Regions from separate parts of the Paenibacillus sp. FSL M7-0802 genome, predicted to be linked through region 2. Evidence: riboswitches for the same ligand, from Rfam matches in the RefSeq annotation. Region 2 holds a riboswitch; each other region holds the start of a gene.
What was found. A riboswitch is a leader RNA that binds a small molecule or an ion and turns the genes downstream of it on or off. The one in region 2 is predicted to bind cobalamin.
Positions count from the first base shown of each region.

Region 1: linked by a shared signal. The riboswitch ahead of MHB54_RS13930 (ABC transporter substrate-binding protein) and the one ahead of cobJ (precorrin-3B C(17)-methyltransferase) in region 2 are both predicted to bind cobalamin.
Region 3: linked by a shared signal. The riboswitch ahead of MHB54_RS06005 (ABC transporter substrate-binding protein) and the one ahead of cobJ (precorrin-3B C(17)-methyltransferase) in region 2 are both predicted to bind cobalamin.

Region 1 is NZ_JBBOSD010000001.1:2,983,737-2,991,342, forward strand. It holds gene MHB54_RS13920 (xanthine phosphoribosyltransferase) at 1-371, shown strand, start outside; gene MHB54_RS13925 (nucleobase:cation symporter-2 family protein) at 365-1,672, shown strand; cobalamin riboswitch at 2,363-2,566, shown strand; gene MHB54_RS13930 (ABC transporter substrate-binding protein) at 2,784-4,364, shown strand; gene nikB (nickel ABC transporter permease) at 4,380-5,309, shown strand; gene nikC (nickel transporter permease) at 5,324-6,139, shown strand; gene MHB54_RS13945 (ATP-binding cassette domain-containing protein) at 6,139-7,056, shown strand; gene MHB54_RS13950 (ABC transporter ATP-binding protein) at 7,053-7,606, shown strand, end outside.
Region 2 is NZ_JBBOSD010000001.1:3,224,397-3,232,002, forward strand. It holds gene MHB54_RS14990 (spore germination protein) at 1-1,284, shown strand, start outside; gene MHB54_RS14995 (Ger(x)C family spore germination protein) at 1,284-2,501, shown strand; gene MHB54_RS15000 (hypothetical protein) at 2,494-2,718, shown strand; gene MHB54_RS15005 (GerAB/ArcD/ProY family transporter) at 2,762-3,916, shown strand; gene MHB54_RS15010 (uroporphyrinogen-III synthase) at 4,018-4,869, shown strand; gene MHB54_RS15015 (LOG family protein) at 5,076-5,630, shown strand; cobalamin riboswitch at 5,688-5,873, shown strand; gene cobJ (precorrin-3B C(17)-methyltransferase) at 6,185-7,606, shown strand, end outside.
Region 3 is NZ_JBBOSD010000001.1:1,192,889-1,200,494, forward strand. It holds gene MHB54_RS05995 (ABC transporter ATP-binding protein) at 1-614, opposite strand, end outside; gene MHB54_RS06000 (FecCD family ABC transporter permease) at 611-1,657, opposite strand; gene MHB54_RS06005 (ABC transporter substrate-binding protein) at 1,654-2,661, opposite strand; cobalamin riboswitch at 2,869-3,062, opposite strand; gene MHB54_RS06010 (histidine phosphatase family protein) at 3,185-3,943, opposite strand; gene cbiB (adenosylcobinamide-phosphate synthase CbiB) at 3,982-4,953, opposite strand; gene cobD (threonine-phosphate decarboxylase CobD) at 4,943-6,046, opposite strand; gene MHB54_RS06025 (lipoate--protein ligase) at 6,206-7,207, shown strand; gene MHB54_RS06030 (Cof-type HAD-IIB family hydrolase) at 7,370-7,606, shown strand, end outside.

The DNA.
Region 1 (7,606 bases), 240 kb from region 2:
AAGCAATCACGCTGAATGAGCAGGTATACTTCGCCGAGGTTCATTCATTCACTCGGCAGGAAACCTATCAGGTGAGTATTTCCCAAAAATATCTCGATGCCAGCGACCATGTGCTAATCGTAGATGATTTTTTGGCTACTGGCGCAGCATTGGTTGGACTTACGGATATTGTGAAGGAAGCAGGAGCGGAGCTGGCCGGGGTTGGCTGTGTGATTGAGAAGAGCTTCCAGGAAGGTCGTGGACTGTTGGAGCAGAGAGGCATTGCCGTACGTTCTCTTGCGCGTATCGCTTCCATGGCACCAGGCGAGGTTCATTTTATAGAGGAAGCTGGCGTGGTGATTCCTCCCGTTAAGGAGAATGTGGGATGTTAAGTAAACAAAAGTTATTCGCGCTGGGCTTCCAGCATGTCATGGCGATGTACGCTGGAGCAATTGCTGTACCTCTAATTGTAGGGGGAGCATTGCACCTGACGCCAGCCCAGATGGCTTATTTGGTGGCTGCCGATCTGTTCACTTGCGGGATTGCTACGTTATTACAGATTATGGGCACACGCTTTTTCGGTAGTAGACTGCCTGTCATTTTAGGCTGTACGTTTACGGCAGTAGGGCCCATCATCGCGATTGCTTCGACCTCAAATTTAGCGACAGCGTATGGTGCCATTATTTTGTCTGGTATATTTGTGGTGTTAGCAGCACCGTTGTATGGCAAGCTGCTACGCTTTTTCCCGACGGTGGTTACAGGTTCGGTCGTTACGATTATCGGTCTATCCCTTATTCCGGTGGCGATGAACAATGTAGCAGGGGGTCAGGGCAGTTCGGACTTTGGACAGCCACGTAATTTACTGTTGGCCTTAGTCACACTACTGGTTATTCTGCTTGTGAATCGGTTGGCAAAAGGCTTTTTGCGCTCGATTTCCGTGCTTATTGGGTTGTTCGTGGGCACAGTGGTTGCTTATGGAATGGGAATGGTGCATTTTGCTCCCGTGGCGGAGGCTTCATGGGTGAGTGTTGCACAGCCGTTTTATTTTGGTAAGCCTGAGTTTAGCATTATGGCAGTTTGTACGATGATTATCGTCAATATTGTCAGTATGGTTGAGTCTACAGGCGTTTATTTGGCAGTAGGCAAAGCAATTGATCAGAAGGTGGAGCAGAAGCAGATCGTCAATGGTCTGCGTTCCGAAGGACTTGCGATTATGCTTGGGGGTATTTTTAACGCGTTTCCTTATACAGCTTTCTCGCAAAATGTTGGTCTGATTTCACTCACACGCGTCAAATCGCGGAACGTTATTTTTGCTGCGGGCGGTATCATGGTTGTTCTTGGTTTGCTTCCTAAGCTGGCTGCCTTAACGACAGTGATTCCTAACGCTGTGCTGGGCGGGGCGATGATCGTCATGTTCGGCTCGGTCGCTGCATCAGGCATGTCTATTTTGTCAGAAGTGGATCTACGGAAAGAAAGCAATCTGCTGATCGCAGCATGCAGCATTGCCGTGGGCCTAGGCTCTGCCGTTCTGCCGCAAATGTTCGACCAGCTGCCGAGCTTTGCTAAAATGCTGTTGCAAAATGGCATCGTTTCGGGTTCGATTACAGCGATTGTCTTGAACATCGTTTTGACAAGAAAACAGGGCGAATCGGTCAAAAGCGTGACGGTTCAGGAGGTTCCACAGAAGGTTTGATGATTAGGAATAAATAAACCCTTGCCGTCTGGGGACATATAGATATTGACCCTGTCCGACTGTGCAGTGGCGCTAAAGTTAACTCTTAAGTTGATTTATTTACTAGAGGAATTTGCTAGAGTAGTGGGCGAGGCCGTGGTATAATTTACCTTATGGATTTTGAATAGTGGTGGATGTTTTCGGACCACGGTGTAGCTTCCCGAAAGGGGGTGAAGCCGATGGTCAACCTTGTGTCGTGCTACGATGTGTTGCGTTGGATGGTTACTTTACTAAGCCTGGTGTTTAGTATTCGTAAACTTTATCGCTGGCTACGTCGGAAATTTCGGAACAAGCGAAAACCCACCGCGTAATTAGGTTAGGCGCCTAACGGTGGGTTTCGTTTGCATTAACATTTAGTTGTGCAGCGCGCCGTGGTGGTGATCCACAGCCTTTCAAGTCCTAAGAGTCTTTGCCGTTGGCGCGGCGAAGACTCTTTTTAGTATACGGACACGATGATTATCTATATACCTAATTTTAGCACGTTCATTTCGTGCACGCAATGAATAGACATCACCTTCATTCTCGCTACATCGTTCAAATTTAAATTATTGTGCAGCATTTATTGACAAGCCTGTGACAACAAAATAAGATCGTAATGGAAAGAAATAAAGGAAGAAAACAGGTGTGAGCCGGACGACTCTATGTACGAGGTTTTGTTGAGACCATGTAGATGGTTGTTGAGCGTGTTCACTTAAAAGGGAAGTTCGGTAGATTCCGACACGGACCCGCCACTGTATACAGGCATCAGCAGGATACTGCTGGAGCTTTCAGAACAGCCACTGGAACTGTGAAGAACCGGGAAGGCCTGAAAGATGCGCCTGGAGTCAGGAGACCTGCCTGTTTTGACATCACTGTCAGACCCACGGGATGCTGGGGAGGTGGTTAGGCGTGCTGCATACGGAATGTCTGAAACCGATCTGATCCCTTCTATGTTTTTGGAGTTGGCTTCGAGGTGAGTTTTGACATTTTATAATGAAAGCATTTCTGACTGCTGATCAAGTGGTCCGGAATGCTTTTTTCGCGTTTTGCGTTAGGTTTATATGATTTTACAAGATAGAGGGGGATTCTTTGAATGATTAGCAATCGTAGCAGGCGTTCATGGTTGATATGTACAGGGGTGATGCTATTTCTGGCAGTTATGGCTCTTTCGGGATGTACCAGCAATAAGACGTCGGATAGCTCCGGCAAGGGTGAAAACGCGTCAGCACAACAAACAGCGACAGGTAAAAAGCTGATAATGGCGTATACATGGAAACCGTCAGGCGTTGACCCGCACGGAGATAATAGCTGGGATGTGATGCGATCCGGTGCAGGTGAGACACTGGTACGTTTGAATGAAAAGCTGGAGCCTGTGGCTTGGCTGGCAAAGGAGTGGAAGCAGGATAGTCCTACAGTTTGGACGTTCAGCTTGCAGGATAAAGTCACTTTTCATGATGGAAAGAGTATGGATGCAGCAGGTGTAAAAGCGTCTTTGCTGCGCTCTATCGAGAAAAGCCATCTGGCGAAGGATTTACTGAATGTGAAGTCCATTGATGTAAGCGGCCCGCTGGCTTTGAAAATCACGACAAACCAGCCGAACGCGGCGCTGGTGTCCAATCTAGCTGATCCATCGACGATTGTACTGGATGTGGCATCGATGAAAGATGAGCAGAGCTACCCAGCGATGACAGGCGCCTTTAAAATCAAAGCGTTCAACAAAGACCAATCGTTGGTCGTAGAGCGTTATGACGGATATTGGGGCGAGAAGGCACGACTGGCTGAAGCGACGATGAAGTTCATTACGGATGGGAATTCGCGCCTGATGGCGCTGCAATCCGGCGAGGTGGACGTGGCGACGGATATTCCGGTTGATAACGCAGAGGTACTGAAAAAGAACGACAAGCTACAAGTGCTGTCGGCTCCCTCCTTGCGCACCCATATGATCGTGTACAATATGGAATCGCCAGTATTCAAGGATGCGGCGAACCGTAAGGTGGTGGACAGCCTGATTCCACGCGCATCGATTGTGAGCGCCGTCATGAGGGGCTTCGGTACGGAAGCAAGCAGTCCGTTCCCGAGCATTCTTCCCTTCGGTAAAGTTGAGCGTAAAGCGCTGAACGGAACGGCAGAGCAGCTGTTGACGAAGGATGGGTGGCAGAAAGACGCCCAAGGGACATGGACTAAGCAAGGCAAGCCGTTCGAGGTTACACTGCTGACTTTCCCTCAGCGTCCAGAGCTCTCCGTTATGGCTGAGGTCATCCAAAGCCAATTGCTGAAAGAGGGAATCCAGGTCAAGATTCGCAAGGTGGAAAATATCGACGAGGCGTTGACCAAAAACGATTGGGATTTTGCAATGTACAGCATGCTTACTGCTCATACAGGAGAGCCGCAATATTTTATGGACATGTTTTATTCTTCGAAAAGCGAAGCCAATGTAAGCCGGTATAGTTCCAAACCGCTAGAGAGTATTCTTAACAGCTTGAAGCTGGCGAAGGATACAGCGCAGCGTAATGCTGTGACACTACAAGCGCTGGATATCATCAATGCGGATTTGCCACAGTCGTTCATTGTGCATCCTGATAATGTGTTTGGTGTGAAAAAAGGGGTGGAGGGTTTTACACCCCATCCGATCGAGTATTACTACATTACAGCGCAATCTGATATTACGGAATAACGAGCTGCGTATCCTATGATTCGTTTTATACTGGAACGTGTGGCGCAGCTGCTCATCATTGTATTCGTTGTATCCACGCTGACTTTTGTACTGATGCGGCTCGCTCCTGGTGACCCTGCTACTATTTTGCTCACCGCGCATAATGTCCCTGCCTCTGAGGAGGCGTTGACGACGCTACGGCAGGAACTGGGCTTAAACGAGCCGCTTCATATTCAATATGTGAACTGGCTGCGAGATGTGTTCACGGGGCATTGGGGCACCTCGTATGTATCCAAGGAATCCGTGCTAGCCGAACTATGGAACAGACTGCCTGCTACTGTGGAGCTAGCTGCTGCGGGCTTTGCCGTCATGACGGTGCTTACGCTGGGGCTGGGACTGGCTGCCTCGCTAAAAATCAGCGGCCCACTGGATCGTCTGGGCAGGCTGTTTGCCCTGCTGGGATCGTCGATTCCCTCTTTTTGGCTTGGTTTTCTGTTGATCTATCTATTCTCCGTTCGCTTGGGCTGGCTCCCATCCATGGGAAGGGAGGACTGGACACATCTAGTGCTCCCAGCGCTGACTCTTGGCGCAGGTTTGGGAGCGGTGCAAGCCCGTGTACTGCGCGCTCAAATGCTGGAGCTGGGTGACCGGAATTTTGTGAAAGCAGCGAAGGCTCGAGGCTTTTCACGTATGCATATCCTGTTTTTTGAGATATTTAAGCATGCGGTTCTGCCTATGATTACACTGCTAGGTACAAATCTATCATTTATGCTGGCAGGTAATGTCATCGTCGAGACCATTTTTTCATGGCCGGGGTTAGGTAAGTATTTTATAGATGCGATTACCCAGCGAGATTATCCGGTGATTCAGGGGTATGTTATTTTTGCCGTATTTTTAATAGTAGGTGTTCAGTGTTTGGTGGATTTGGTCCAGACGGCGATAGATCCGAGGCTACGTTTGCGTTAAGGGGGAAGCTGAAAATGAAAAAGATACGGCTTTCCTTTCAAGGGAGCTTGCTGGCAGGAGGCGTACTTTTTGGTCTGATCGTGCTGCTTGGGTTATTGGCTCCATGGGTCGCTCCTCATGATCCTCTTCAAGTGGATCTTTTGAACCGTCTGGCACCACCCAGTCGGAAATATCCTTTCGGTACGGATCATCTGGGTCGGGATGTGCTGTCACGGCTAATTTACGGGATACGGACGAGCGTGCTAATCGCATGTGCAATTACTGTAGCTACGCTGTGCTTTAGTCTGCCTATAGGGTTGCTCATTGGTTATGTGCGTGGACGTGTAGATCAGCTGATCATGCGGGGAATCGATGGCGTATTGGCTTTTCCTGATATTATTTTAACGGTGGCAATTGTGGGCATTTTGGGCCCGGGTTTTGTTAACATGACCCTTGCGATTATTGCGGTACGGTGGGCGGGCTATGTCCGGTATATCCGTAGTCTGGTTCAAAAAGCCTGTCAGGAGGACTACGTTCGGTATGCCCGTTTATCCGGCAATTCACACGTACGTATACTGAGACGTTATGTATTGCCACAAACGTTGCCGCAGTTGTTGGTTTATGCGGTATGGGATATCGGACGCGTGGTGCTGATGATCGCGGGGCTATCCTTTCTTGGACTGGGTGTACAGCCGCCCAAGCCAGAGTGGGGCGTGATGCTGCATGATGCAACCTCATATTTTCAGGTGGCTCCGCATGTCATGATTTTCCCGGGCTTGGCGATTATGCTATTCGTACTTGCCTGCCAGCTTTTGGGCGACCGCTTTTCGGAAAAGGGGGCGGCCAAATAGTGGGAGATCAAATAGCCCTTGGGGGCAAGGATACGATAGAACAAGTGGCAGGGCGAAAACCGTTGTTACACGTGGAACATTTGGAAATCTGCCGCACAGGCGTAGGAGCAAGCGGAAGTGGGAGCAAACCACTGCTGCGGGATGTGAGCTTTTCCATATATTCAGGGGAGATTGTGGCCCTGACCGGACCGAGCGGATGCGGCAAGAGTCTGACCGCACACGCAATCGCAGGCATGCTGGAGCCAGGTATCGGTGTTACGCAAGGGCGTATCTACTATAACGGGGAAGACATTCTCCCGTTCCAGGAACGGCGCTGGCAAAGGCTGCGCCGAGAGGATATTGCCCTGCTCATTCAACAATCGCTGAGCGGGTTGAATCCGATCCGGACTGTCCGCGCCCAGCTGATGGATACGCTTAGACTGTACGGGCGGCGTTGGATGCCGCACGACCAGATGGAGCCGGGGCACGCTGATGCAGCCCCATCCCACACTGCACCGAAGCAAGTCCACCCACTGGGCGTGCTGTCACGGATGCGGCAGATGCTGAGTCGTGCCACGGAGATAGCCAGAGGAGGCGCTACTCCAGTGCGGGAGGCCTATTTGCGCTCTCTGCTCCGCAAGGTTGGGTTTGCAGATCCTGAGCATATTTTGTCGTCATATCCTTTTGAACTAAGCGGAGGCATGTGTCAAAGGGTGCTGCTGGCTGCAATGTTAAGCTCAGGTCCGAGCCTCTTTATTGCCGACGAGCCTACTACGGCGTTGGATGTTATCAACCGCGACAAGGTTTTGGCATTGTTGCAACAATTGAGAGAAGACTTTGATCTCACCATATTGTTGATTTCACATGATCGCCAAGGTATGAGCCGCATAGCAGATCGAGTGTTGGAGATGAGCCCGGAAGGAAGGATGCACCAGTGATGCTGGAATTGAAGAATGTGACCAAAGCATACCCTGTCCGCAAACGGAGAAAAGGCTGGTTCAGCACGCAAGATAGCGAGCGGGCCGTGAAGAAGGTGAGTCTGGAGTTACGACAGGGTGAATGTCTTGGACTGGTGGGGGAAAGTGGAAGTGGCAAAAGCACGCTGGCACAATGTATTCTAGGGTTGGAGTCGTTGACCTCAGGGGAGATTTGGCTGGATCATCAGCCTATACACTTCGAAAAGATGAAGGACGTTCAGCTGTACAAGCGAATCCAGTTGGTTGCACAGGATTCGTCCTCCTCATTGCATCCTCATATGACCATTCGAGATATTTTAATGGAGCCGATCCACAACTATTTTCCTGAGCGAAAAGCGCAGGCGCTGGATATTTGTCTGTCCCTATTGGAATCGGTAGGATTGGAGGCTGACAGTCTGGAAAAATACCCAGCACAGCTGAGTGGCGGGCAAAAACAGCGGGTATGTATTGCCCGAGCGTTGGCGGTGGAGCCGGATATTATCTTGTTCGATGAATCGATCGCCAATCTGGA
Region 2 (7,606 bases):
AAATTGGAGCCGCTGGATGAAACTCGTATCTCCATGTCCCAGACCAAAACGATGGACGAATGGAAGATGGTATCGGCAGCGATACTGGACGGCAATGCCGCCTTGTTTGTAGATGGCACGCCTCGTGCGTATATTTTTAGCGCCAAGGGGGGTGTCCGCCGTGGAGTGGAGGAACCGCAGACCGAATCGGTTATTCGTGGACCGCGTGAAGGATTCACAGAGACACTTCGCGTCAATACGGCACTGTTACGTTTCAAATTGAAAACCTCCAAGCTCAAGATGTACAGCATGACCATCGGAACAGAAACTCAAACGAGCGTCGTCCTTACTTATATTGAAGGGATCATAGATCCAAAACTGGTGGAGGATGTTAAAAAAAGGCTTAGCGATATTAAAATTGATGGTGTTCTGGAGACTGGATATATTGAGGAACTGATTGAAGATCACCCGTTTTCGCCGTTTCCGCAAATGGAATACACCGAACGCCCGGATACCGTCACTGCGCAATTATTGGAAGGACGTTTTGCTATTTTTGTAGACGGAACGCCCTTTGCCCTGATTGGGCCAGTCACGATGTGGCAGATGATGCAAGCGAGCGAAGACTATTACGAGCGCTTTTTTATCAGTAATATGGTGCGCTGGATTCGTTTTCTTTTTCTCATATTGGCTCTCTTTCTGCCTGCATTATATGTAGCGGTGACGACCTATCATCATGATATGCTGCCGACGACGCTTATTTTGAGTATTGCGGCAGCGCGTGAGTCTATCCCTTTCCCCGCTTTGGTGGAAGCACTAATGATGGAAATTTCCTTTGAAGCGTTACGAGAAGCGGGGATTCGTCTCCCCAAAACGGTCGGTCAGGCTGTCAGTATCCTTGGAGCGCTCGTCATCGGTCAGGCCTCTGTACAAGCAGGGATTGTATCGGCCCCGATGGTCATTATTGTGTCGCTCACAGGTATTGCGTCGTTTACCATCCCGCGTTTTAACTTTGCCATCACGGTTCGTCTGCTACGATTTCCAATTATGCTGATGGCGGGATTATTCGGATTGTTTGGGATCATTATTGCGACAACGCTGATTGCTACGCATCTAACCAAGCTAACATCGTTTGGTGTTCCTTATATGAGCGGATATAGCCCATACAAACATATGGATCAAAAGGATATCGTCGTTCGTGCGCCTTGGTGGAAAATGACTAAACGTCCTTCCTGGATTGGTAAAGACAACAACAAACGAGCGAAGGAAAAGATGAATGGATCGCCTACAACCGAGGAGGGATGGTGATGAAGCCCAAATCCGATGCACAACAAATACGTAAAGCGGCTGTGCTCTGTTGTCTGCTGCTTTGTTCTGTTCTTTTGGGAGGATGCTGGGATCGCCGTGAAGTGAACGATGTGGCCTTTGTGATGGGCACGGGTCTGGATAAAGAAGGCGATCAATACCGGGTAACGATGCAAATCGCTTTACCCGGACAACTTGGATCTTCGGGCAGTACAGGAGGAGGGGGAGGTACAAGTGGTACGAAATCCTACTACCTGGAGTCCAAAACAGGCCTAAGCTTCCGGGGAGCAAGCACCGAGGAACAGCGTGCGGTTTCGCGAACGCTGAATTACTCCCATCGACGGGTGCTGCTGTTCGGTGAGACGCTGGCGCGGGAAGGGATTAACAAAATGATGGATGTACTGGCGCGTATTCCGCAAAACCGTCTGTCTTCCCTGGTTGTTATTACGAAGGGATCAGCGATGGAAGTGCTTCAGGCAGATGCCCCGATTGAGCAATATCCGGCAGAAATGGTTCGTGAGCTCAACTATTCCTATATGAAAAAACCTCGTTCTGTTAAGCTGCTGATAAATTCCGTCCTGCTGGATGGTATTGACCCGGTGGTGCCGGTGATGTCTCTGGTGAAGAATGGCCCCTCTAATCTTAAAGACAAGAAGACAAATATTCAGGTCGATGGGCTAGCTGTATTTCGGAAAGACAGGTTAACAGGGATTATAGATAACCACCTCAGTCGATTCCTGCTTTTGGGTATGGAGCAAGCCAAGGAGACAGAAATATTTATCCACCCTCCCAAAGGTAGAGGCTACATATCTGTACACCTCATCGAAAATAATGTCCATATCAAGCCATATATTCGTGGGAACGATATTCGCATGACCGTTCATATGAACTGTAACGGGAATGTGAAGGAAAATGAGACGGATTTCGATATTTCCAACGAGGAAAATTTGAAGTGGCTGGAACAGCAGACAGCCGAGGAAATTAAGAGGGAGCTGGGAGAGGGTGTCAAGGTGATCCAGCAAAAATATCACTCAGACGTACTTGGTTTGGGCCGGGCTATTATTACGAGTCATCCGGATGAATGGGAACGGATTAAACCTCAATGGGATCAACTGTATCCCAAGGTGGAGGTCACTATAGATCCGGTCGTGCATATTGAAAATATCGGTGCGGTCACCAAACCATTCGGGGTCAAAAAGGAGCAAATCCAGAATGAATAAAGTATTTCTATTACCTTTATTGCTGGCTATGCTCTTCATGTATCTGATTGACCGCAAAAGTATTAGGGATGCGCCTGCCGTCAATCGCTGGATCTCACGCGTATTGTATGTCATTAGCATTGGTGTCTGGATTTACGGAACATCAACGAAGAGCACTGTTTATGTGGCTACATGGCTGGCCCGTTTTATTGACATGTGGCTCCCCCCTACGTTGTAAATCGTGTAATGGATGCCTGCGGGCAAAAGGAGGATGTACCTGCATGAGACAGTTCACAACCAGACAAATCGTGCTGCTTGGTGTATTGATGGAGGTCGCTATTACCCTTATACATGCTCCGGCGCAGGCAGCAGATTACGCGAATCAACATGCCTACTGGACATGTGTAATTGCAGCTATCGTGCTATGCTTGCCGATTTGGGCCATGTTGAGACTCAAGCGGCGTTTTCCTGATCAGGACCTGATGCAGGCCATGGTGAGCTCTCACCCTGTGCTAGGACGTATGCTGCTTGCAGTCTACCTTATTTTATTTCTGATCATTTTTGCACGGGATTTGAGAGTTATCACGGATTTGGTGGAGGTTGTACTTTTGCCGCTGACTCCGATTGTTGTCGTATCTCTTATTTTGCTTTTGACTCTGGCGTTTATGGCCAAAGGCGGAATAAGCACCATCGTGAATATGACCGAGATTTTTGTACCTTTGTTGATTCTGACGCTGCTGACCATGCCGCTTTTTTTCGGGCGTAATATGGATTTTTCGGTATTGAGACCCTATTTACATCCGGAAGTAGATGGAGTGATCAAGGGCAGTTGGCGCATGCTGGGATATATGGCCGATATCATGATGGTTCCCTTTGTGATTTCTGGGAAGAGCTATAATGGGCGTAGTGCGTGGTATGGGCATTTGCTCGGAACCGCATTTCTGACCATGCTGATGTTGCTGTCGGAGTTGGTTATTGGTGTTCCTATCTTGTCCCGGCTATTTTATCCATCCTATGAACTAGTGCGTCAATTGCAGCTAACGGACTTTCTGGATCGGTTCGACTTGTTCGTGGCCGCACTGACCGTACCGACCTTTCTTACGAAGATTGGGGTTGACCTGTACGTTACCAGTTTGGCAGTAAAGCGTATGTTTGCCCATGCATGGGGAAGTCTGATGGTTTGGCCCGTAGGTTTGTTGGGTTACGTCTGTTCGTTTATGCTGTTCTCCAACATCGTGCAAATTTATGATTTCAGCCGGGAGTGGACCGCGGTGATGATCATTTTTTTTGTTATCATGCCCTTGTTGCTATGGATGTTGCTCCGACCCAAATCTAAAGGGAGAGGCGGAGATGATAAGGCATCTAACGGAGAGCGGGATAGCAGTAGTCAGAAAGAAAGCCAGCATGGAGGCAGAACAGGACACGACCACTTATAAGATTACTGTATTTATCGGAAAAGTAATTCTTATTTGTCTTTTACCCCTCTGATTGTATACTTGGTAGAAAGAAATACGACTTCTACAAGGGAGGCAACAGAATGGCACAACGCATGGCAGGTAAGAGAGTCGCTCTTGCTGGTCCCCGTAAAGCAGAAGAAATGGCGCTGCTAGTTGTGAAGATGGGGGGTGAGCCAGTACAGCGCCCGGCCCAGGGCACCGTTTTTTTGGATGATATCGAGCTGCGCAACGCTGTTGTATCGTGGGTGAAGCACCCTCCGGACTGGTACATCTTCACGACAGGTATGGGGCTGGATGCCCTGTTTGATATGGCAGAGGATATGGGCGTGGCCGAACAGATCATGGAGTTGCTGCAATCTTCCAACATTGCAGCGCGGGGCTACAAGACGGTCAATGGACTCAAAAAGCGTGGCTTTACGCCAGCAGTACGAGACGAGGACGGAAGTTTGATCGGATTGACAGGAGCTTTCGCCCCATACGATCTGAAGGGGAAGGAAGTACTGTTGCAACTGCATGGCGATCCAGCTCCACGGTTGGTAAAGTGGCTGGACGAGCAGGAGGCAGTGACCCGCCAGGTACTTCCTTATAAGCATATCCCACCTGAGGAAGCAAAATTGCAGGCGTTACTGGAGGATGTTATCCATCGTAATGTTGATGCTGTTACGTTTACAAGTGGTCCGCAAATCCGATTTTTGGCCCAATATGCCAGAGAGCAAAATCGAATCGAGGAGTTACTGGAAGCTTTTCGTGAGGATGTGATTGCTGTATCCGTAGGGAAGGTGACTGCACAGTCCATTGTGGAAGAAGGGATTGACCGAGTCGTGTTTCCAACCGAAGAGCGCATGGGCGCGATGATGGTGGAGCTGGGTAAATATTTTGAACATAACGATTCGGTGCATGGCTGTGGTCTGAAGATCGTGAATGGTCATTGAAATGAGATAGAAATTATAAATGCAGTATGCTAAAAAATGAACTTATATTTTGGGATACAGAGTAAAATAAAGATAAGGGCCTACGAGGTCTTTATCTTTTTTTGTTGGACATGCATCGACAAAGATTTTTGTTATAGCGAAAATGTTTATCTAATATAATGAATAAGTTTCGATGCATGATACTTAGGACAGGAGCTGAGACGTTAATGAATTCTATTTGCGTATTTGCCGGGTCCAGACCTGGACATTCATCGGTATATGTTGAGGCTGCAGGCAAGCTGGGGGAAGCCATGGCTCGTCATCATATCCGTCTGATCTATGGTGGCTCTAGCAGGGGGCTGATGGGAGAGGTGGCGGATGGAATGCTGGCGGGTGACGGTCAGGTCACTGGCATTATGCCCACCCTATTATTTGATGCAGAGATCATTCATCGGGGAGTTACCGAATTTATTGAGGTAGCAAGCATGCATGAGCGTAAAGCGGCAATGAGCGAGATGGCCGATGCGTTTATCGCTCTTCCGGGTGGCTTGGGAACCTTCGAGGAGCTATTCGAGGTATTGTGCTGGGCGCAAATCGGGATTCATCGCAAGCCCATTGGGCTGTTGAATGTGAATGGATATTTTGACCCGTTAGTAGAAATGGTGCGTCATAGCGTGCAAGAAGGGTTTACCGGGGCCGAGCACCCAGCGTTATTAAGTATCTCTGCGGACCCGGACGAATTGCTACATATGTTAAAAAATAAAGCAGAGAACTTGAAATAAAGCGTTTTTCGTGCTTGCACAACTGATTGAGGCAAGGTTATGATAAGACCCATAATCAAATAGCGGACAGACAAGGTGCCTTTGCGGTTGAGCAAAGGGTAACAGGGAATCGGGTGCAAATCCCGAGCGGTCCCGCCACTGTAAGGAAGAGGATTTTTTAAAATGGTCACTCGTGAAAAACGGGGAAGACGAAAGAATCCGTTGATGCCAAGCCAGGAGACCTACCTTGATCTGTATGCACCGTTAACCTTCGTGGAGAGGATGGGTGTACGAAATCAGGAAATCAGGCACACGTTGCTTTTTCCATGTTGGCTAGAGGTTTGCGTGGATATGAACGTGCAGCAGCGTTTGAAGCGTAAACAGTCAGATGGAAAACAACGGCAGGCTGGAGGAAGACAAATAGTGTCTTCTTACGCTGTTTGTTCGTCTGATGAGAGATGCGTACATAGAAACCCCATCCGGGCAGGATGGGGTTTTTTTGAGTTACACGATGTGCATAAATCATTGAAATAGATAGCATAGCTGCCCTGAAAAGGATGAATAGGAGGAGCACGATGAGCCCATTAGGAAAATTGCTGGTGATTGGATTTGGACCAGGAGATATGGAACATATCACAAAACGGGCGCTGGATGCGCTGGCCGAAAGTGAGGTCATTATCGGCTACAATACCTACGTTGATTTGATCCGTCCGTTGTTGAACGGACAGGAGATTGTACGCACAGGAATGACAGAGGAAGTGAGCCGTGCACAGGAGGCGGTTCGCCAAGCAGAGATGGGCAAGAAGGTAGCTGTCATTTCCAGTGGAGATGCGGGAGTCTATGGTATGGCAGGGCTGGTGTATGAGGTGCTGATGCAAAAAGGCTGGCGACGCGAGGACGGGGTTGAGGTAGAAGTCGTACCGGGGATCTCGGCTATTCAGTCCTGTGCATCACTGTTGGGGGCGCCAGTTATGCATGATGCGTGCACGATCAGTCTGAGTGATCATCTGACCCCATGGGAAACGATTGTGAAGCGCGTAGAAGCAGCGGCTTCGGCCGATTTTGTGATTGCATTATACAACCCGCGCAGTGGTCGGCGTACCCGCCAGATTGTGGAGACGCAGTCCATTTTGCTGCGTTACCGCGATCCGCAAACTCCAGTCGGGTTGGTGAAAAGTGCTTATCGTGAACGTCAGCAAGTTATTGTAACGACGCTGGAAGATATGCTGAACCATGACATTGGGATGCTGACGACTGTAATCATCGGCAATTCCTCGACGACAGTGTATGACGGCTTGATCGTGACTCCGCGCGGATATCAGCGCAAATACACATTAGATGCGACCGAGCAGGCACTCAAGCCGCACCAGCGTCTCCGCACGGAAGCGGAGCCGTGGTCGCTGGGCGCACAAGAGGATACACCGCAGGCAAGCGCAGCCCCGACTACGCCCGCTGGACCCTCCGCGAGCGGCGCTGCGGTTGCGACGCAGGCACGCCCGCAAGCGATGGCTGCCGTGCAGGCAACGAATGCTGTGCAAACCGGCGCAGCCCCAGCATCGCTGGCGGCAGAGGCACTAAGCCGCCTCGCTGTCGGCGGCAAGCTGCCTGGCGCAGCCAACGCTCGCTGGAGCGGGCAAGCGCCTACCGCCGAGAGTACCGCCGGAACGTCAGCGGTGGCCGGAGCGGGGGCTACGGCTGGAATGGCGACAGGCGGCTTTGGCAAGCCTGCGCTGTTTGAGGTGGGCGTTTCCCCGGGTGTGGGAAACAAGAAGTTCACCGCTCGTCAGATGGCGCTGCTCGCCGAGGTAGCGGGTGATGACGGCGAGCTGGAATACACGCCAGATCATCAGATCGTGCTGCGCGTGCCGTGTGCAGACCCCGAGGAACTGGTCGGACGGCTGCGGGATGAACGATTCATTGTCATGCCGATTGGCGATGTGTTTAAGGTGAAGGCGTGCGACTTCTGCAATATGGAGAAGGATGACGCTGTGCCTGTG
Region 3 (7,606 bases), 2.0 Mb from region 2:
ATCGTCACACCCGTTTCTTGGCGCCAATCTGCCAGCAGTTCCATAAATTCAAGCTGATAGCGCAAGTCCAGATAGGTCGTAGGCTCGTCCAGCAGCAATATTCGTGGCTCCTGCACCATTACTTTTGCCAAAGCTACACGCTGTCGCTGTCCCCCACTCAAGCGGTCCAATGCTCTGTCCGCCAGCGTGGTAAGACCCAATCGCTCTAGCACGCGATCCGTGATCGCCTCCACATCAACACCCTTTTCCCTGCCTAGCCAGTCCTGATGAGGAAAACGTCCCATTTCTACGACTTCCCTGACGGTGTATCCCACTGGAGGAAGCCCTTCCTGTTGGAGTACGGCTATGAGTCGGGAAAGCTCTTTTCTGCTGTAGCTACCGACCTTTTTGCCATAGATATGAACGTTTCCCGAAGTTGGCTGATCTACACCGGAAAGCAAATGCAGCAAGGTGGATTTTCCACTGCCGTTCGGACCAATAATCCCCCACCAAGTTCCTTCGTCGACGCTCCAGCTTATATTCTTTAACGCATGGAACTCTCCATAGGCACGTGTTAGACCCGATACCTCTAACGCCCGATCACGTACCTTCTGTGATTCACTTTGTTCTGTCACAGCATTTCCCCCCTGCGCAGTTTCTTGTTCCGGTACAGGAGATATGCGAAGAACGGTGCCCCAACAAAGGCCGTCATCACGCCCAGAGGAATTTCCGTGGGGGCTAACAACGTGCGAGCCGCCGTATCTGCCCAAGCCATAAAAATAGCTCCACCGAGCGCAGATAATGGAACAATCATCCGGTAATCAGGCCCTGTCACCAGACGAATGATATGCGGTACAACGAGTCCCACAAAGCCAATCACTCCACATACCGAGACAGCGGCTGCTGTCAGCAGCGTGGAAATGATCAGAACAGATAGCTTCGTCGCATCTACATGAACTCCCATGTGAGCCGCCTGACGTTCACCCAAAGCCAAAATATTCAGCACACGTGCCCGGTTCCATAGAAATACCAGTCCTATGACCACATAAGGTAAAAGGATTCCTGTATATGACCAACCGCGCAGACTAAGACTTCCCATCGTCCAGTACAATATTTCATTGACCGTCTCCTTCGACATGGCTGTCAGAAAGGAAACAACCGCCCCCAGAAAGGATTGCATCACCACACCCGACAAAATGAGACTTTGTGTCGGGATTTTTCTACCTTCCCGTGCCAACGTCAGCACCATCCACAGCGTCAGCATTCCGGTCGTAAATGCCACTAACGGCAGCGTCCATATGCCAACAAATGAAAATTGAAGGCCCCAATAAATCAGTACTGCCGCTCCTACCGAAGCCCCCGAGGATACCCCCAGTGTATACGGATCAGCCAAAGGATTACGCAGCACACCCTGAAATCCGGCTCCAGCCAGCGCCAGCGCTGCTCCTACCAACATTCCCAGTAACACTCGTGGCAATCTAACCTTCAAAATAATCTGCTCTGAGGATGTATTCCAATCCGGTGTAAACGTATCGCCTAACCATGGAAGGTGGTTAACCAGAATGCCCGTGATCTGGCTGACCGGAAGCTTGGCCGAGCCGATGCCAAGACAGAGCAGTAGCGTCAGTAACAGCAGGACAAGACCTGTTCCTCCAAAGCCGATCAGTTTACGGTTCATTTGAAAATTTCAGGATACACGCCCTTGGCCACTTCCTTGAGACCTTCCGTTACGCGTGGACCCGGACGACTAATCAAATTATCATCCACGGCAAATACCCGGTTGTGGCGAACAGCCGATATTTGATCCCATCCACTGCGAGCTTTAATGATTTCGCCGAGCGTTTGACCAGTTTTGTCGTCCTTGACACTTTTGCTGTACAAAATCACGTCAGGGTTCGCAGCAATAATATTTTCCTCACTAATTTGGTACCACCCCTTCTGCGTGGCACCTACATTTTCGCCGCCCGCTAACGTGATCAGCTCGTCCATAAACTCGCCTTTACCAACTGTCCAGCCTGGTGAAAACTCGACGTATACCCGCAGCTTCTGACCTTTACCGATATTTTTAATTCCTTCTTTCACTTCAGCTACATCTGCTCTCATCTTGTCAGTCACCGCTCTCGCTTCTTTCTGATGATCGGTGATTTTCCCATACAATTCGATGTTAGCCATGACATCTTCAACTGTCTTCGGTTCCGTTTTAAAAATCATAATTCCCATGTCGCGCAGCTTGGTCGTAGCCTGTTCACTAAGTGATATCCCTGCAAAAACGACTTCCGGGTTAGCAGCAATGATCGCCTCTTCGTTCGGTTTCATAATACCGCCCACTTTAGGCTTTTTCGTAGCTGCTTCCGGGTAATCAGAGTAGTCGGAGACGCCAACAATTTCCTTATCCAGCCCGATGGCGAACAGCGCCTCGGTTTCTGCCGGGGAGACGGAAACGATTTTATCCGGCGCTTTTTTGAATGTAAATTCCTGTCCTGTTGTATCCTTAACCGTGAGTGGGTAAACTGTTTTGCCCGGAGGCTCTTGTGCGGTTACGGTCTGTCCCGGCTGCTGTGAAGAATTCTGGTTCTCTTTATTTTCAGCATTTTTCCCATTAGCTCCACATGCACTCAGCACAACTGCCAAAATCAGAACCAATAGACCTGTTGTCCAAACCTTTATTTTTTTTCCTGCCATGATTTGCACCCCTTCATAAAAAATCGTTAAGAGCGTTACTTGAACATCATCAGATATCTTCTAAATCCAGCCTTCTTTTCCTATCAAAAAAACCCCGCATCCTCATATCAGGACACAGGGGTCACGTTAGCGCAGATCGTGCGCAGGCGGCAGCTTCTTTCCGCATGGACAGTCACTGCGAACACGTCATCCTTTCCTCGAAGGATTATGGTGACAGGCGGACGGGCAGGTATCCTGACTTATGGTAAAATGCATGTCCTGAAATTCTTTCATATGCTTAGTAGCACATAAAGCAGGACTAACGGGCATGTTTCCATTTACAGTGGCGGGACCGCGCCGGACTCACACCGACTTCCCTTTTAACAGCGCAGGCAAGGGAAACCATAGTTTCATCACGCTGCGCCGACCTCGTCTGCTGGATATTTGATGTAGTGGTAGTCAAGCCGTTCTTTTACTTGATGATTATAGGTTAAAAAGAGGCGGCTTACAACCCAAACAGCCTCTTTATCCGCTGGTGTCTAACCTAATGAGGAAGCATTTCTGCTATGTAATTGTGCCGTCCTGCCAGCCTCAATTGAATCCTAAATGCTTCTCCCGGCTTCGGATTCAAACTCCAAAAATCATGGCCCGGTATCAGCATGCAAGCTAACTGACGAATTACGCCACCATGCGTAACGACCAAAACAGAGGGTGGCGCAGCAGTCAAATCCATGGGTTGAACTTCCATAGCAACACGCCATTCATACAGAGAGTCAAGAAATTTCCGTAGACGATTCACAAAATCTGCCCAAGACTCTCCTCCAGGAGGGGTTATCCGTTGCGGCTCATCAATCCAAGCGCGATACAACGACACATCCTTGAGCATGTCATACGTTTTTCCATCCCACTCACCAAAATGAAGCTCTCGCAGACGTGGTTCCATCATAGGAGACATAGTAGATAGGGAACCTCCAGACGTCAATTCTGATTCCGGCACAATGATCTGCAAGGTCTGGCGACATCGCATTAAATCGCTGCAATAGATTCGAGCAAAGGACTGCCCTTGCAATTTTTCTTGCAAAGGCTTTAATTCCTGCTCTGCTCCCGGTAGCAAACCTAAGTCGGAGTGTCCTAGATATCGACGTTCCTTGTTCCATAAGGTTGTGCCGTGACGAACTAACACGAGTTCCATGTCCCAATGCAGATCTTCTTTAGCATCATACGGCACCTTATCCTCCTGTGAGTTCGGACTTTGTGCGTATTCTACTGTCCTTTTTGCTGCTATATCTTGTTTCAAGATCATGTCACTTCCTGCTCGATCATTATTCAGTGTGTCACTCCTCACCGCACCCATCCCAAGGCAAAACAACCTGCGGCTCCTAACAAACACAATCCTACAAACATACTGGACACGGCGAACATCAGCTGGATCGTATGCCGTATATCTTTCGACTCTAGCGGTCGTATCCAATCGCCCATGTATGCACGAAAGGAGCGCACGCCATGATACACATTATAGCCTCCAAGACGAATCCCCAGTGCACCGGCAACAGCCGATTCCGGGAAGCCACTGTTCGGGCTTGGGTGCAGACGAGCGTCTCGCTTGACTGTGCGCCAGCTTCTTGCAGCATCTCGCTTGTACATCCACGCCGCTACCACAAGCATTGCCGCTGTCAGGCGTGCCGGAATGTAGTTAGCGACATCATCCAGACGTGCTGAAGCCCAGCCTAAATGCAGATACTTTTCATTTTTGTAGCCAACCATGGAATCGAGCGTATTCACAGCACGATAAGCCAGCGCCAAGGGTGCTCCCCCGATCAAGGCATAAAAAAGCGGGGAAATAATCGCGTCCACGATATTTTCAGCGACCGTTTCGACGGTACCGCGTACAATCTCAGGCTCATCAAGCTGTTGCGTATCCCGCCCAACTATCATGCCCAGCTCCCGCCGTGCCGCAGCCAGGTCATCCGCCTGCAACGCTCGGTATACTGCCATTCCTGCGTCCTTTAGTCCTTTGGAAGCAATCGTGGTCGCAATCAGCACCATTTCTACGCCGACAGACAACCACGGATGAATCCAGGCAAGCAAGTGCAATAGCGCCCAGGCGAGCGTAAAGGAGCCTCCCGCCACAATGAGTGGAAGCAGTATACCCGCACGTTTCAACCCCCGGTCACTTCGGGCCTGGCGGCGAATCGCTTTTTCCAATGCTGAAATGGCATGTCCCATACCGATGACTGGATGTGGCAACCACCTCGGGTCACCGATCAGCCTGTCCAAAAGATAGGCTGCCAGGATAATCAAGCTAACTGTCACGCCGCTGCTCCTCCTCCAGCACTTCACCCAATACAGACAGCAGCCTGTCGTTGGCTTCTGCATCCTTGACCGCAATCCGAAAATGGCTCGTCGTCAGCCCCGGATACATAGCACAGCTACGTATAAGAATTCCGCGTTGTCCAAGCGCCTGCTGAATCGCCGATGCGCTCCACGTACCCGGCGCCCTTGCCAGCACGTAATTGGCTTCGCCGGGAACAACACCGCAGCCCCATTCCGCCAAGGCGGTCAACAGGCGGTTGCGCTCCGTAGCAATCAGCTCCTGTGTTTGGTGCTCATATGCTTGCCCACTTCTCAAACACGCCTCCCCAGCCAGCAACGCCAATCCATTCACACTCCAGGTCACCTGTTTGGCCGTCATTCGCCGGATATAATCTGGATGAGCAATCGCATAGCCCAATCGCAAGCCAGGAATGGCATAAAATTTGGTCATTGACCGGATCAAAATCACATGAGGATAACGATCCAGCACAGGCAGTAGTGAGATTCGCCGTTCCAGCGGGATAAAATCAATGAATGCTTCATCCACCACCAGCACGGTACCCGTTTTGCCAGCCGCTTCTGCCAGTTCGCACAGCTCCTGCTTACCATATTGCACACCGTTTGGATTATTCGGCTGCCCAAGAAACAAAACATCTACCTGCTCCATGAGCTGAAGGATGTCCTCCACGTCCGCCTTCCATTGAAGCGAGGCCTTCCCGTACACCCGGTTGATCTCAGCTCCGAATTTGCCAGCCAGCTCCGCATATTCTGAAAAACACGGCTCCACTGTACCCACACGCTTAGGAGCCAGTCCCAATAGCAGGAGCGCCATACTTTCAGCCGCTCCGTTTCCGATACTTAACGACTCCGGTGGAACATGCAGTCGCCGTGCGAGCATATTTTTAAAATTCCGATGCCCAGGATCTGGATAGCGAATCACAGTGTCAAATGAGTGTTGCAGCGCCTCAAGCACCTCCGGTGGTGGACCAAGCGGATTAATATTTGCACTAAAATCTACAAAATCCGCAGCAGCTCCGCCGAATGTCGCCGCAGCTGTTTCCCTGTCCCCGCCATGACCGTAAACCTCTATCATTACCTCTCATCCTTTCCGGCCGTTTCCAATCATTTAGCTCCATTATGAGGCTGCTTTTTGCGTCCCGTCAATGCAAATGAGCTTTTGTACATGGCTCACTTGGGTTACAATAGAAGGAGGCACACATAAATTACACAGTTTATATACGGAGGAATGGACATGCTGTTCATCGACAACCAGGGGATACACGATCCAGCCATTAATCTTGCCATTGAGGAATACGCGCTCAAGCATCTACCGCTGGACGACAGCTATTTGCTGTTTTACATTAATCAGCCTTCTATTATTATAGGCAAGCATCAAAACACTATTGAAGAAATCAACGCCGAGTTTGTCAGAGATAACAATATTCAAGTCGTTCGTCGCCTGTCCGGCGGTGGGGCTGTATATCATGATCTCGGTAATTTAAATTTCAGCTTCATTACTAGGGATAACGGGGAATCCTTTCATAATTTCCTCAAATTTACGCAACCCGTGATTGATGCTCTGCGCCAAATGGGAGTAGAAGCTGAAATGACAGGCCGCAACGATCTACAGGTCGGAGAACGTAAAATTTCAGGAAACGCCCAATTTGCCACACGCGGACGGATGTTCAGCCACGGTACATTGATGTTTAACCTGAATCTGGACAATGTGGCTGCATCGTTGCATGCCAATCCCGAAAAATTCAAATCCAAAAGCACTAAATCCGTCCGCAGTCGCGTGGCTAACATCAGCGAACTGATGGACCGTGAGATGACCATAGAGCAATTTCGCGAGGAACTGCTGCGTTTCATATTCGGTGCAGAATTGGATCAGGTACCTCAATATAAGCTCACCGATACCGATTGGGCCAAAATCCATGAAATATCCAAAGAACGCTACCAATCGTGGGATTGGAACTACGGTCTATCCCCCGAGAGCAATATCAAGCACACACGTAAATTTCCGGTCGGCATTATTGATATCCGCATGGATCTTAAGGAAGGCTATATCCGTGATATTAAAATCTATGGGGATTTCTTCGGCGTGGGTGACGTTGCTGATATTGAAAATATCCTGCGTGGCAAGCGCTATGATGGAGGTGAGGTACGTCAAGCCTTATCCTCTCTCGATTTGAAGCACTATTTTGGTAATATTGAGCTGGACGATTTTGTTGGACTTGTATTTTTGGAAGACTAACCGTTACTTTTTCCCATCGTTTCAAGCCAATACTTCAGTGGTTATAAGGGGACAGGCTCTTATAGGGGCCGTCCCCTTTTCATTGCGATATTGTCATTTTGAATATTATAAGATACAATTTTAACATTGCCCCATGATAGAGATAAAGGAGAGAATACCGATATGTATAAATTAATTGCCATTGATATTGATGATACACTCATTAACGACCAGAAAGAAGTTACACCGGCGACACAACAGGCATTAGAAGCTGCTGTAGCGAAAGGTGTGGTGGTTACCCTCGCTACTGGACGAGCTTATGCCTCTGCACATAAAATTGCTCGTCAGACTGGTTTGAACGTGCCAATCATTACGTACCAAGGAGCTTTGGTTAAAAACCTGCTGGACGAAAACGTGCTG